3 regions of the Priestia filamentosa genome follow, and region 2 is predicted to be linked to each of the others. Evidence: riboswitches for the same ligand, from Rfam matches in the RefSeq annotation. Region 2 holds a riboswitch; each other region holds the start of a gene.
What was found. Region 2 has a riboswitch for S-adenosylmethionine ahead of B9N79_RS18090 (methionine ABC transporter ATP-binding protein). Riboswitches for the same ligand answer to the same signal wherever they lie in the genome.

Region 1: linked by a shared signal. The riboswitch ahead of B9N79_RS14105 (bifunctional homocysteine S-methyltransferase/methylenetetrahydrofolate reductase) and the one ahead of B9N79_RS18090 (methionine ABC transporter ATP-binding protein) in region 2 are both predicted to bind S-adenosylmethionine.
Region 3: linked by a shared signal. The riboswitch ahead of mtnK (S-methyl-5-thioribose kinase) and the one ahead of B9N79_RS18090 (methionine ABC transporter ATP-binding protein) in region 2 are both predicted to bind S-adenosylmethionine.

Annotation. Positions count from the first base shown of each region.
Region 1 is NZ_FXAJ01000003.1:118,530-121,807, reverse strand. It holds gene ribD (bifunctional diaminohydroxyphosphoribosylaminopyrimidine deaminase/5-amino-6-(5-phosphoribosylamino)uracil reductase RibD) at 1-721, opposite strand, end outside; FMN riboswitch at 902-1,052, opposite strand; SAM riboswitch class I at 1,362-1,468, shown strand; gene B9N79_RS14105 (bifunctional homocysteine S-methyltransferase/methylenetetrahydrofolate reductase) at 1,547-3,278, shown strand, end outside.
Region 2 is NZ_FXAJ01000005.1:68,233-71,510, forward strand. It holds gene B9N79_RS18085 (methionine ABC transporter permease) at 1-168, opposite strand, end outside; gene B9N79_RS18090 (methionine ABC transporter ATP-binding protein) at 161-1,186, opposite strand; SAM riboswitch class I at 1,362-1,475, opposite strand; gene B9N79_RS18095 (SCP2 sterol-binding domain-containing protein) at 1,579-1,944, opposite strand; gene B9N79_RS18100 (thioredoxin family protein) at 2,094-2,414, opposite strand; gene B9N79_RS18105 (toprim domain-containing protein) at 2,430-2,777, opposite strand; gene B9N79_RS18110 (YusG family protein) at 2,929-3,174, opposite strand.
Region 3 is NZ_FXAJ01000003.1:81,064-84,341, forward strand. It holds gene mtnA (S-methyl-5-thioribose-1-phosphate isomerase) at 1-821, opposite strand, end outside; gene mtnK (S-methyl-5-thioribose kinase) at 838-2,049, opposite strand; SAM riboswitch class I at 2,177-2,314, opposite strand; gene B9N79_RS13925 (pyridoxal phosphate-dependent aminotransferase) at 2,520-3,278, shown strand, end outside.

The sequences.
Region 1 (3,278 bases), on a different contig from region 2:
ACGTTTCAGCAGAATCATCTTGAAAAATCTTAGCCTCAGGTGAAATTTTAAGGGTGGTGTCTAGCACAATACGAATTGGGTGACGCGCATGGCCCATAATTCTTGTTGTCAACAATGGATTATCAGCTATCACTGTATTTGCTCCAACTAGAATTCCATCATGAGAATGCCGAAGACGATGACCATCAAGTCTTGCTTGTTCACCTGTGATCCACTTGCTTTCTCCAGTTTTTGTTGCAATTTTACCATCCAAACTCATGGCAGCCTTTAATGTCACAAAGGGACGCTTTTCTCTCATAAAATGAAGAAAAAAAGGATTAAGTGCTTTGGCCTCTTTTTCAAGAACGCCGACTTTCACTTCGATGCCTGCCTTTTTCATCATTTCCATCCCTCTTCCACCTACAAGCGGATTTGAATCAAGAGATGCAACAACAGCGCGCTTAATGCCTTTTTGGATAATAAGCTCTGCACATGGAGGTGTTTTCCCATAATGGCTACAAGGTTCAAGAGTGACATAAATTGTCGCACCATAAGCTTTGTCTCCTGCCATATTTAAAGCATGAACTTCAGCATGTGGTTCACCTGCTTTTAAATGTGCACCCATTCCAACGATTGCTCCATCTTTTACAACAACAGCTCCAACTGCTGGATTCGGTTTAGTTTGTCCTATTGTCGCACTTGCCATTTGTATAGCAAGTTTCATATATGCTTGATCGTTCACTTTTCCCCCTCCATTACGAACCCCTTTATACGTAAAAACCCCTTTAGGAATGCGTCCTAAAGGGGTAGAGATGCTGAATCAGTATATTGACAAAATGAAAATAAGCGAAAACAGACTATCATGTGTATGCTTAAAAAACGTTATGCACGTTTAAAAAAACACAAACTGATAGTGTCGCACCTGATCCTTCTCCCATCCAGACTTTAACTGTCGGCTCAAGATTCAAACTTGATCAACCGCATCTCAGTAAAGACATGCGGGTCGCGGGCTTAGAATACAATCATTATTCACCACCGCCGGTTAGGATTTTCACCTGACCCCGAAGGATAACTATGAAATTTGACTTTATTATAGCAGAGGTTCTCACAAAAGTCATAACTTTTTGCTTCTTTTCTTGTACTTTCTGATTCTTTCCCTTTTAAATCCGAACATTCTTCCTAAAATAAAGTTCAATATCCAAATTTATCCCTTCAGCTTTTTTAGAGTATATTTGCCCTTAAAAAAGAGAATTTTAAAAAAAGGGTTTAAAATGTTCAGAAATTATTGTATAATTTCAAAAATCAGATACACTTTCCAAGGAAAAGTAAAAGTTATTATTAGTATATTTAAAAATTATCCAAATTAATATGTATATAAATATTTCTTATCACGAGAAGTGGAGGGACTGGCCCTATGAAACTTCAGCAACCAGTTACGTTTGTAACAAGGTGCTAAATCCAGTAAGCATATTTGCTTAGAAGATAAGAAGACAACTATAAGTCTTCTTTTCATAAAGAAGGCTTTTTTTATTAGGAAAGTGATATTCACTAAAAGGGGGAGATGAAGATGGGTTTACTTGAGGATTTGCAGTCGAAAATTCTAATTGGGGATGGGGCAATGGGCACACTGCTTCATGCTCACGGAATTGATAACTGTTTTGAAGAATTAAACATTACAAAGCCAGAAGATATTTTTAACATTCACAAAGCATATCAAAAAGCAGGTGCTTCTGTTATTCAAACAAATACATATGGAGCAAATTTCCCGAAGCTTAAAAGATATGGAGCGGAAGAAAAAGTAAAGGACATCAACATTGAAGGAGTTCGTCTCGCAAAAAAAGCAGTTGGAGATTCTGGATACGTTCTAGGTACAATTGGCGGAATTCGATCGTTCCAAAAAAGTATTATTTCTCTTGAAGAAATTAAAAGAAGCTTTAGAGAACAGCTTTTTTGGCTTTTGTCTGAGGATGTTGACGGACTTCTTTTTGAAACATTTTATGACTTGGAAGAGCTGAAAACCGTTTTAGAAATCGCACGTCATGAGACAGATAAACCTATCGTGACAAACGTCTCTCTCCATGAAAAAGGAGTTCTTCAAGACGGCACCCCTATTGTGAAAGCTTTAAAAATATTAGAAGAACTCGGAGCAGATGTTGTAGGTACAAACTGTCGTCAAGGTCCTTATCATATGCTTGAAATTTTAGAGGAAGTTCCTCTTTTAGATAAAAGTTTTCTATCAGCATATCCAAATGCTAGTTTACCTCAATATGTTGATGGTCGCCTTATTTATGAAACAGATCCAGACTATTTCTACAAAACAGCTCTTGCGTTTAAAGACCAAGGAGTTCGATTACTTGGCGGATGCTGCGGAACAACACCTTCCCATATTGAAGCAATGGCAAAAGCGCTCAAAAATGCTGTACCGATTACAGAAAAAACCGTAAAGGAAGCTCCACCAATTGAGGTTCTTAGTCAAGAGATTCAGGCACAACCCCATCTTCATGAAATTGTACAAGAAAAGCACTCTATTATTGTTGAACTTGATCCACCTAAAAAGCTTGGAGTTGATAAATTTCTAAAGGGAGCTCATGCTCTTCAAGCAGCTGGGATTGATGCATTAACACTTGCGGATAACTCTCTAGCAAGTCCACGTATTAGTAACCTAGCGATGGCTTCACTTTTAAAAGATCAGCTAAAAACGCGCCCACTTATTCATTTAACGTGTCGAGATCATAACTTGATTGGTCTTCAGTCACACTTAATGGGCATGCATACGCTAGGATTCAATCAGGTTCTTGCTCTAACAGGCGATCCATCAAAGATTGGAGATTTCCCTGGTGCTACATCTGTATATGATCTCTCTTCTTTTGATTTGATTCGCCTTATTAAACAGTTCAATGAGGGAGTTTCATTTTCAGGTAAACCTCTTGGCCAAAAAACAAACTTTTCAATTGCAGGAGCTTTCAACCCTAATGTCCGCCACCTTGACAGAGCCGTGCAACGCCTTGAGAAAAAAGTTGATTGTGGAGCAGATTACTTTATCTCTCAGCCTATTTATTCAATTGAGCAGCTTGAAGATGTCTATGAAGCAACTAAAAGTTTAAAAGCTCCTATCTATATCGGTATTATGCCGCTTACAGGTGCTAAAAATGCTCGTTTCTTACATCATGAAGTTCCTGGCATTAAACTGTCAGAAAATATTCTAACCCGTATGGAGAAAATTGAACACGATAAAGAACAAAGTGCTAAAGAAGGAATTCTACTTGCAAAAGAGCTCATTGATAGAGCATATGAGCTTT
Region 2 (3,278 bases):
GAACTTGTTTTCCCATAGACTTCCCTTAGATGTTAAAAATAATAAGAGTCCAAGTAAAATCCCTAAAATAAACGTTGCAATAACTGAGATAGACGTCATATAGAGCGTCTCAACTGTTGCTTGCTGAAAAGACTCTAAGTCAACGTTTGGAAACCATTCACTAAGCATGATTGATCACCTCTACTTCGATGTTCTCTTGTTGTAAAAAGGCTAATGCCTTGTTTAGTTCTTCTTCATTTCCATCAAGATGGATAAATAATGTACCGTACGCACCATCTTGGAGCTGAGACACTTTCCCTTGTACAATATTTACTGCAATATCAAATTTTCTGATAAGCTGAGTAATAAGCGGCTGTTCTGCATCATCTCCAATAAATGTGAGCTGTACAATTCGTCCACTCTTATAGCGTTCTACTAAAGTAGAGATTGTTTCAGAAGCATCTTCTGCTTCTGCTATTTGCTTAACAAAACGTTTTGTTACGTTCTGCTGTGGGTTGCGGAAGACTTCTAATACTTCACCATGCTCCACGATATTCCCGCTCTCCATCACTGCTACACGATGACAAATTTTGCGAATAACGTGCATTTCATGCGTAATAAGGACAATTGTTAGTCCTAATTTTTTATTGATGTCTACAAGTAAATCTAAAATCGAATCTGTTGTTTGAGGATCAAGTGCTGAAGTTGCTTCATCACAAAGAAGGACTTTTGGATTGTTAGCAAGTGCTCTCGCAATTCCAACCCTTTGTTTTTGTCCCCCACTTAATTGAGAAGGATAAGCTTTCTCGCGCCCTTCAAGCCCAACAAGCTTAATAAGCTCCTCCGCTCTTTTTTGTCTCTCTTTCTTTGGTACTCCGGCAATTTCAAGAGGAAACGAAATATTGTCACGTACAGTTCGGGACCATAATAAATTGAAATGTTGAAAGATCATCCCTATTTCTTGACGAGCTTTTCGAAGCTGTTCGCCCTTTATATGACCAATATTGTTATCTGCTACTACGACATCCCCACTTGTAGGTTTCTCAAGGCCGTTAAAAAGCCGAACCATCGTACTTTTTCCGGCTCCGCTGTAACCGATAATCCCAAAGATTTCTCCCTTTCCAACTTCGAGATTGACGTCTTTGACTGCTACAACTTCACCTGATTTTGTTTTATATGTCTTGTTGACGTTCTTCAATGTAATCATTGCGTATTCACCTTCTTCGATCTGTCAGTTATTCTTATTTACCGTTTAAAAAGTCAGTTTTTTCCGATAAAGAGGCCTAGTAATGAAGAATAGTATCCCCAAACAAAATCTTTTCAGCATAATAAAAAAACCTTTCTGCACGACGAGCAGAAAGGTTGTGTATGTTCAAGCCTCTCTCTCATCTCTCAAAGTCGTATTACACAACTTTGCAGGAATTGGCACCTTTTCAGATTATCTGACGGTTGCCGGGCTTCATCGGGCACAGTCCCTCCACCTCTCTTGATAAGAGTTGCAATATTTAATTAAACGATTAGAAGTTACGAGAGTGATTGTAGCACCTATCATAAACAATGTCAAATAATTTTCAACAGTGGTAACATTTCTATTTTTTGCTATGAGGCTAACTGCACAACTTTTCCTTTTTGCTCTTTTGTAGCCAGTTTAATCAACATTTCAGCTTTCAGAACGTCTGCAAAACTACCTTCTATAACCACTTGGTGCTGTTTACTTAGCTTCTGCAGAGCTTCTAAACTTAGTAGCAAATCATAATAACTTTTATTATCACCCTGAATCCGAACGTTTGCTTGTTGAACTAATCCAGACACAACAATTTGCTCGCCTTTTGAAATAAGCAAGGAATAGGAATCTGTTTCATCTTGAAGAGAAATAACAAAATATTCTTCTCCCATTAACGGCAGTAAGTGAGCGCTTTTAGTAAGGCGTTTCATAAAACTGTGAACTAATGTTTTTAGTTTCATCCGCTTACACTCCTTTTTTCTCGTATTGTTAAAGTTCTCTCTTTTTTTTCCTGTTCCTTGTTCTTTTTCTCGACAATCTCTTTTCTTAAACTTCAAACAATGTCGTAACACTTTTATTTCCTAAGAAATATGTCAAAAAGTGCTTTACATTAGCGTAAAGCACTTTCATAAGAGCCTAATTTTCCAATAATATTTTCAACTGAATGAAAAGCATATACTTTTTCTTCTAATTTCCCATCTTTCAAAATGAGCAAACACGGCACACTTTCTATCTTAAATTCACTTGCCTTATTTGGCATATAGTTTAAATTAGCTACTCCAATATTTACATCTGGTAGCACTTTCTCACTTACTTCAAGCATCTTCTTCGCAAGCTGACATGTTCCACAAAGTGGTGTGTAAAAATAGAGAAAGCGATATCCTTCTTTGTTTATATTTTCATTTACAATCTCTTCTGTCCATTCCTGCATCATTAACCAAATCCTTTAAACTAAAAATTCTGTGTTGATATCAATATTAGCACTCAACAACACGGTCGCAATATGGTTTCTTGGTGCAGCAGCTACTTCTCGATAAGCTCGATCAATATAAAGATGTTCTGCTTCAGGAAATTCACGACGAAATTGTTTTCTAAGCTTATCTCCAGCATCGTCTGAATCGACTAATATATAGACGTCCCTGTCGAATGTTGCATCAATAATTTCATCAAGTTTGGCAACGCTAAGCGTGCCATTTGTACAAATGATCTCAATCGGTTCTCTAATAATGTTTTCAATTCTTTTTTTATCCGATCTTCCCTCAACAATAATTACCTTATCCATACCTTCTACCATTGTCATCACCTGTTTGTTAGAATGTACACCAATATCCATTTATCCTTTAGTATACAGTATTCGCTTTCTCACGTCTTTTCCCCTGTTTCTTCATATTTAATTTTATAAAATGCTTTCTTTAAGAGAAAAAGCAGCGGAATCCCGCTGCTTTTTAACACCAACCTTCTTCATTGTCACAATCTGTGTACTTCATATCTTTACCTGTTGTAACATCTGTATGTTGGTAAAATTTATTATCGCGATATTGATATCCGTTATTTAACTGATACTCTGATTTTCCTTGCTCGTTAACAGTCATCTTCCCAATCGGTTCATTTTCAACGTATAAATTCAATTCATCATTTACATACTTTCCGACAACGCGGTCCGTTACATCAATATGACGCTTTTCTAACATTAAGCTTCACTCCTTCTAGACGAATCTAACTATAGATTCTCCTGAAAGCGAAGGGTTCATAAATGAAATTTTTCCCTTTTCAAAAATAAAAAAAAGGAATGTTT
Region 3 (3,278 bases), on a different contig from region 2:
TCGAACGTTGATAAAGGAGCCGCAACATAAAATGGAATTCCATGCTGTTTTGCCAAAATAGCTAATCCATAGGTTCCAATCTTATTAGCTGTATCTCCATTTGCAGAAATGCGGTCGGCTCCAACAATAACAGCGTCGACTTTCTTTTTTTTCATTGTATGTGCAGCCATGCTATCAGTAATTAATGTAACATTTACCCCGCTTTGTAACAGTTCCCACGTTGTTAATCGTGCACCTTGTAAGAGAGGGCGAGTTTCACAAGCAAATACATGGATAGGGAAGTCAACTTCTGCTGCGAGATGGAAAGGAGCTAACGCTGTACCATAATAAGCGGTGGCAATTGATCCTGCGTTACAGATGGTCATTACAGAATCATTCTTATTAAAAAGTGACAAAGCATGCTGTCCAATGTTATAACAGATATTTTCATCCTCAACGCTAATCAAAATAGCCTCATGAACAAGATTTGTTTTTGCTTCATTGACAGAAGCTGCATGCTCAATTTTATTTTGTAAACGATGAAGGGCCCATGTTAAATTAACGGCCGTTGGGCGAGAAGAAGCAAGGTATAAGCTTTTTTCACGAATATGTGTATGAAATTCTTGTAAGTCCTCTCCTTCAAATTTTGATCCAGCTAGGGCTAATCCAAAAGCAGCGGCAATTCCAATTGCTGGTGCTCCACGTACTTTTAAAGTTTTAATAGCATCCCATACATCTTCAATTGTTTCTAAAGTTAGAAATTCAACAGAATTGGGAATAAGTTGTTGATTTAAAATTTTAATAGAATCCTCTTTCCATTCTACCGATCTCGGTATGGCCATTTTTCTTTCATCCTTTCTAAACAGTTCTAGCATTATTTCCTAAAAATTCATTATTTTCAATATAAAACTCATGCAAGTCTTGAACATTTTTAATCTCTACTCGATTTAAAATAAGAGATCTTCCTATATCTAAAGCAATCTCTTTTGTACGAATACGAAGCTCACTTTCTTCAATCGTATCAAGATCTGCTACATGAGCAAGCCCAATTGTTCGGCGGATCATTTCACATCCTGCAAAACCTAATGCATCTTGCCAAACGGTGCGGAGTGTATAGTCAAGATAGCCGTTAACTTGTAGAAAAGGATTGTTTTTATCCTCTTTCCAAAGAGACGTAAATACAGAGGAAAAAGTTTCCCATGTATCATGAATAAAGCCAAAAAGCTCAGTTTGAGCTGGAGGACGACGGAGGGCATTAAACAATAAATTTGCGATAAAATGACCTAAGTCAAAACCAAAAGGGCCATAAAAAGCAAATTCAGGATCGATAATTTTTGTTTCATGCTCGCTAGCAAAAATACTTCCTGTATGTAAATCACCATGAATAAGGGCATCGCCGTTTGTTAAAAACAGCCTCTTCAATTTAGCTACTTCAAGCTTAAGTTCATCTTCTTTCCAAAGTTGTTCTACTTTTTCTGATAGTTCCGGTTCAAAATCATTTGTATCATGATCAAAGAATGGGTCTGTAAAAACGAGGTCTTCTGTTATTTTACAAAGCTCAGGGTTTGAAAATTGCTGTGCTTTTTCTTTCTTTTCAGTTGGACTTAGTCCTAAATCAGATGTTTTAAAGAGAATGTGAGCTAAAAAGGTGCCAATATCTTTTCCTAAATTCGGATAAGAGTCACCTTTAATAAGTCCTGTTCTGGCAATGGAAAGATGCGATAAATCCTCCATAATTGTTAGTGCGAGCGTCTCATTACTGTACAACACCTCAGGAACAAGGTGAGGGGTGAATTTTGCAAATTGCAACAAAGCTTCGCTTTCAATTTTGGCTCGCTTCAGCGTTAATGGCCAGCTTTCTCCCACAACTTTAGCGTATGGTAAAGCTTGCTTTACAATCCATTTTTTCGTGCTGCCTTGAGTGCTCATTTGAAAAACAAGGTTAAGGTTCCCATCGCCAATTTCACGGCATGTTACATGTTCATCTTCAGCAAAAAAATGAAGTTTTTTTAAAAGGGATATAGCGCTTTCTTCTGTTAACGGTTTATAAACATCAAATTGAAAAGTCATAAGAGAAGTAAACCTCCAAAATAGATTTGTTTAATCGGAATTAAGAAGTGAAAGGGAGTAGGGGTGCTTATTCAACAATGAAAAAGCCCCTTTCCTTTATGAAAGAGGCTTGAAGATATGGTCAAACCTCTTATCTTTCAGAAAGGATATTCTTTCTGTTGGAAGTAGCACCGTGCCACTTTTGCGTTCATTTTACACATAATGAACAAATGGTCGGTTGCTGGGCGTCAAAGGGCCAATTCCCTCAGCCAACTCTTGATAAGAGTATATGTGATTTTAAATTGGAAATGAAATAACACTGTTTGAAAAGTATACTAGCAACGATTGTAGATTTTGTCAACACGTAAATTTAAAATTAGGTTGTTTGTTTAGAGCGAGAAAAACTTTTCTTTTTTCATCTTTACAGAAATGAAAGAAGCATATATCATGAATCATTAGAATTTGTAGAATTTTTCGAGAGGTTGTTTATGATGAAAATATTTCAGCAGTCAGATCGTTTAAAAGGTTTACCAGAACAGTTTTTTGCTTCTCTTGTTAAAAAAGTAGCAAAAGAGGCAAGTGAAGGACATGACTTAATTAATTTTGGTCAGGGAAATCCAGATAAGCCGACTCCTGAGCATATTGTAAAGGCGCTTCAAGAAGCAAGTAATAATCCTCACTTTCACGGTTATCCACCTTTTCAAGGCCACGGTTTTTTAAAAGAGGCTGCAGCCTCTTTTTATAAACAAGAATATGGAGTAACAATCGATCCAACAAAAGAAGTAGCCATTTTATTTGGCGGAAAAGCAGGATTGGTTGAAATTCCCCAGTGTTTGCTTAATAAAGGGGATGGTGTCCTTATTCCAGATCCGGGTTATCCGGACTATTTATCAGGGGTTGCGCTAGCTGGCGCAACATTAACTAAAATGCCTTTAACAGAGCAAAATGATTTTTTACCTGACTATAGTTCGCTGTCAGAGGAAGATAAGCAACGTGCTAAGCTGATGTTTTTAAACTATCCAAATAATCCCACAGGTGCTGTTGCTTCAAAAGAGTTTTTTGAAGATACGGTGAGCTTTGCCGACAAAAATGATATCTGTGTTGTTCACGATTTTGCTTATGGAGCAATCGGATTTGATGGCAAGAAGCCAAGAAGTTTTTTGCAAACTGAAGGAGCAAAAGACGTTGGGATTGAGATTTATACGTTTTCTAAAACATTTAATATGGCAGGATGGCGCATTGCTTTTGCA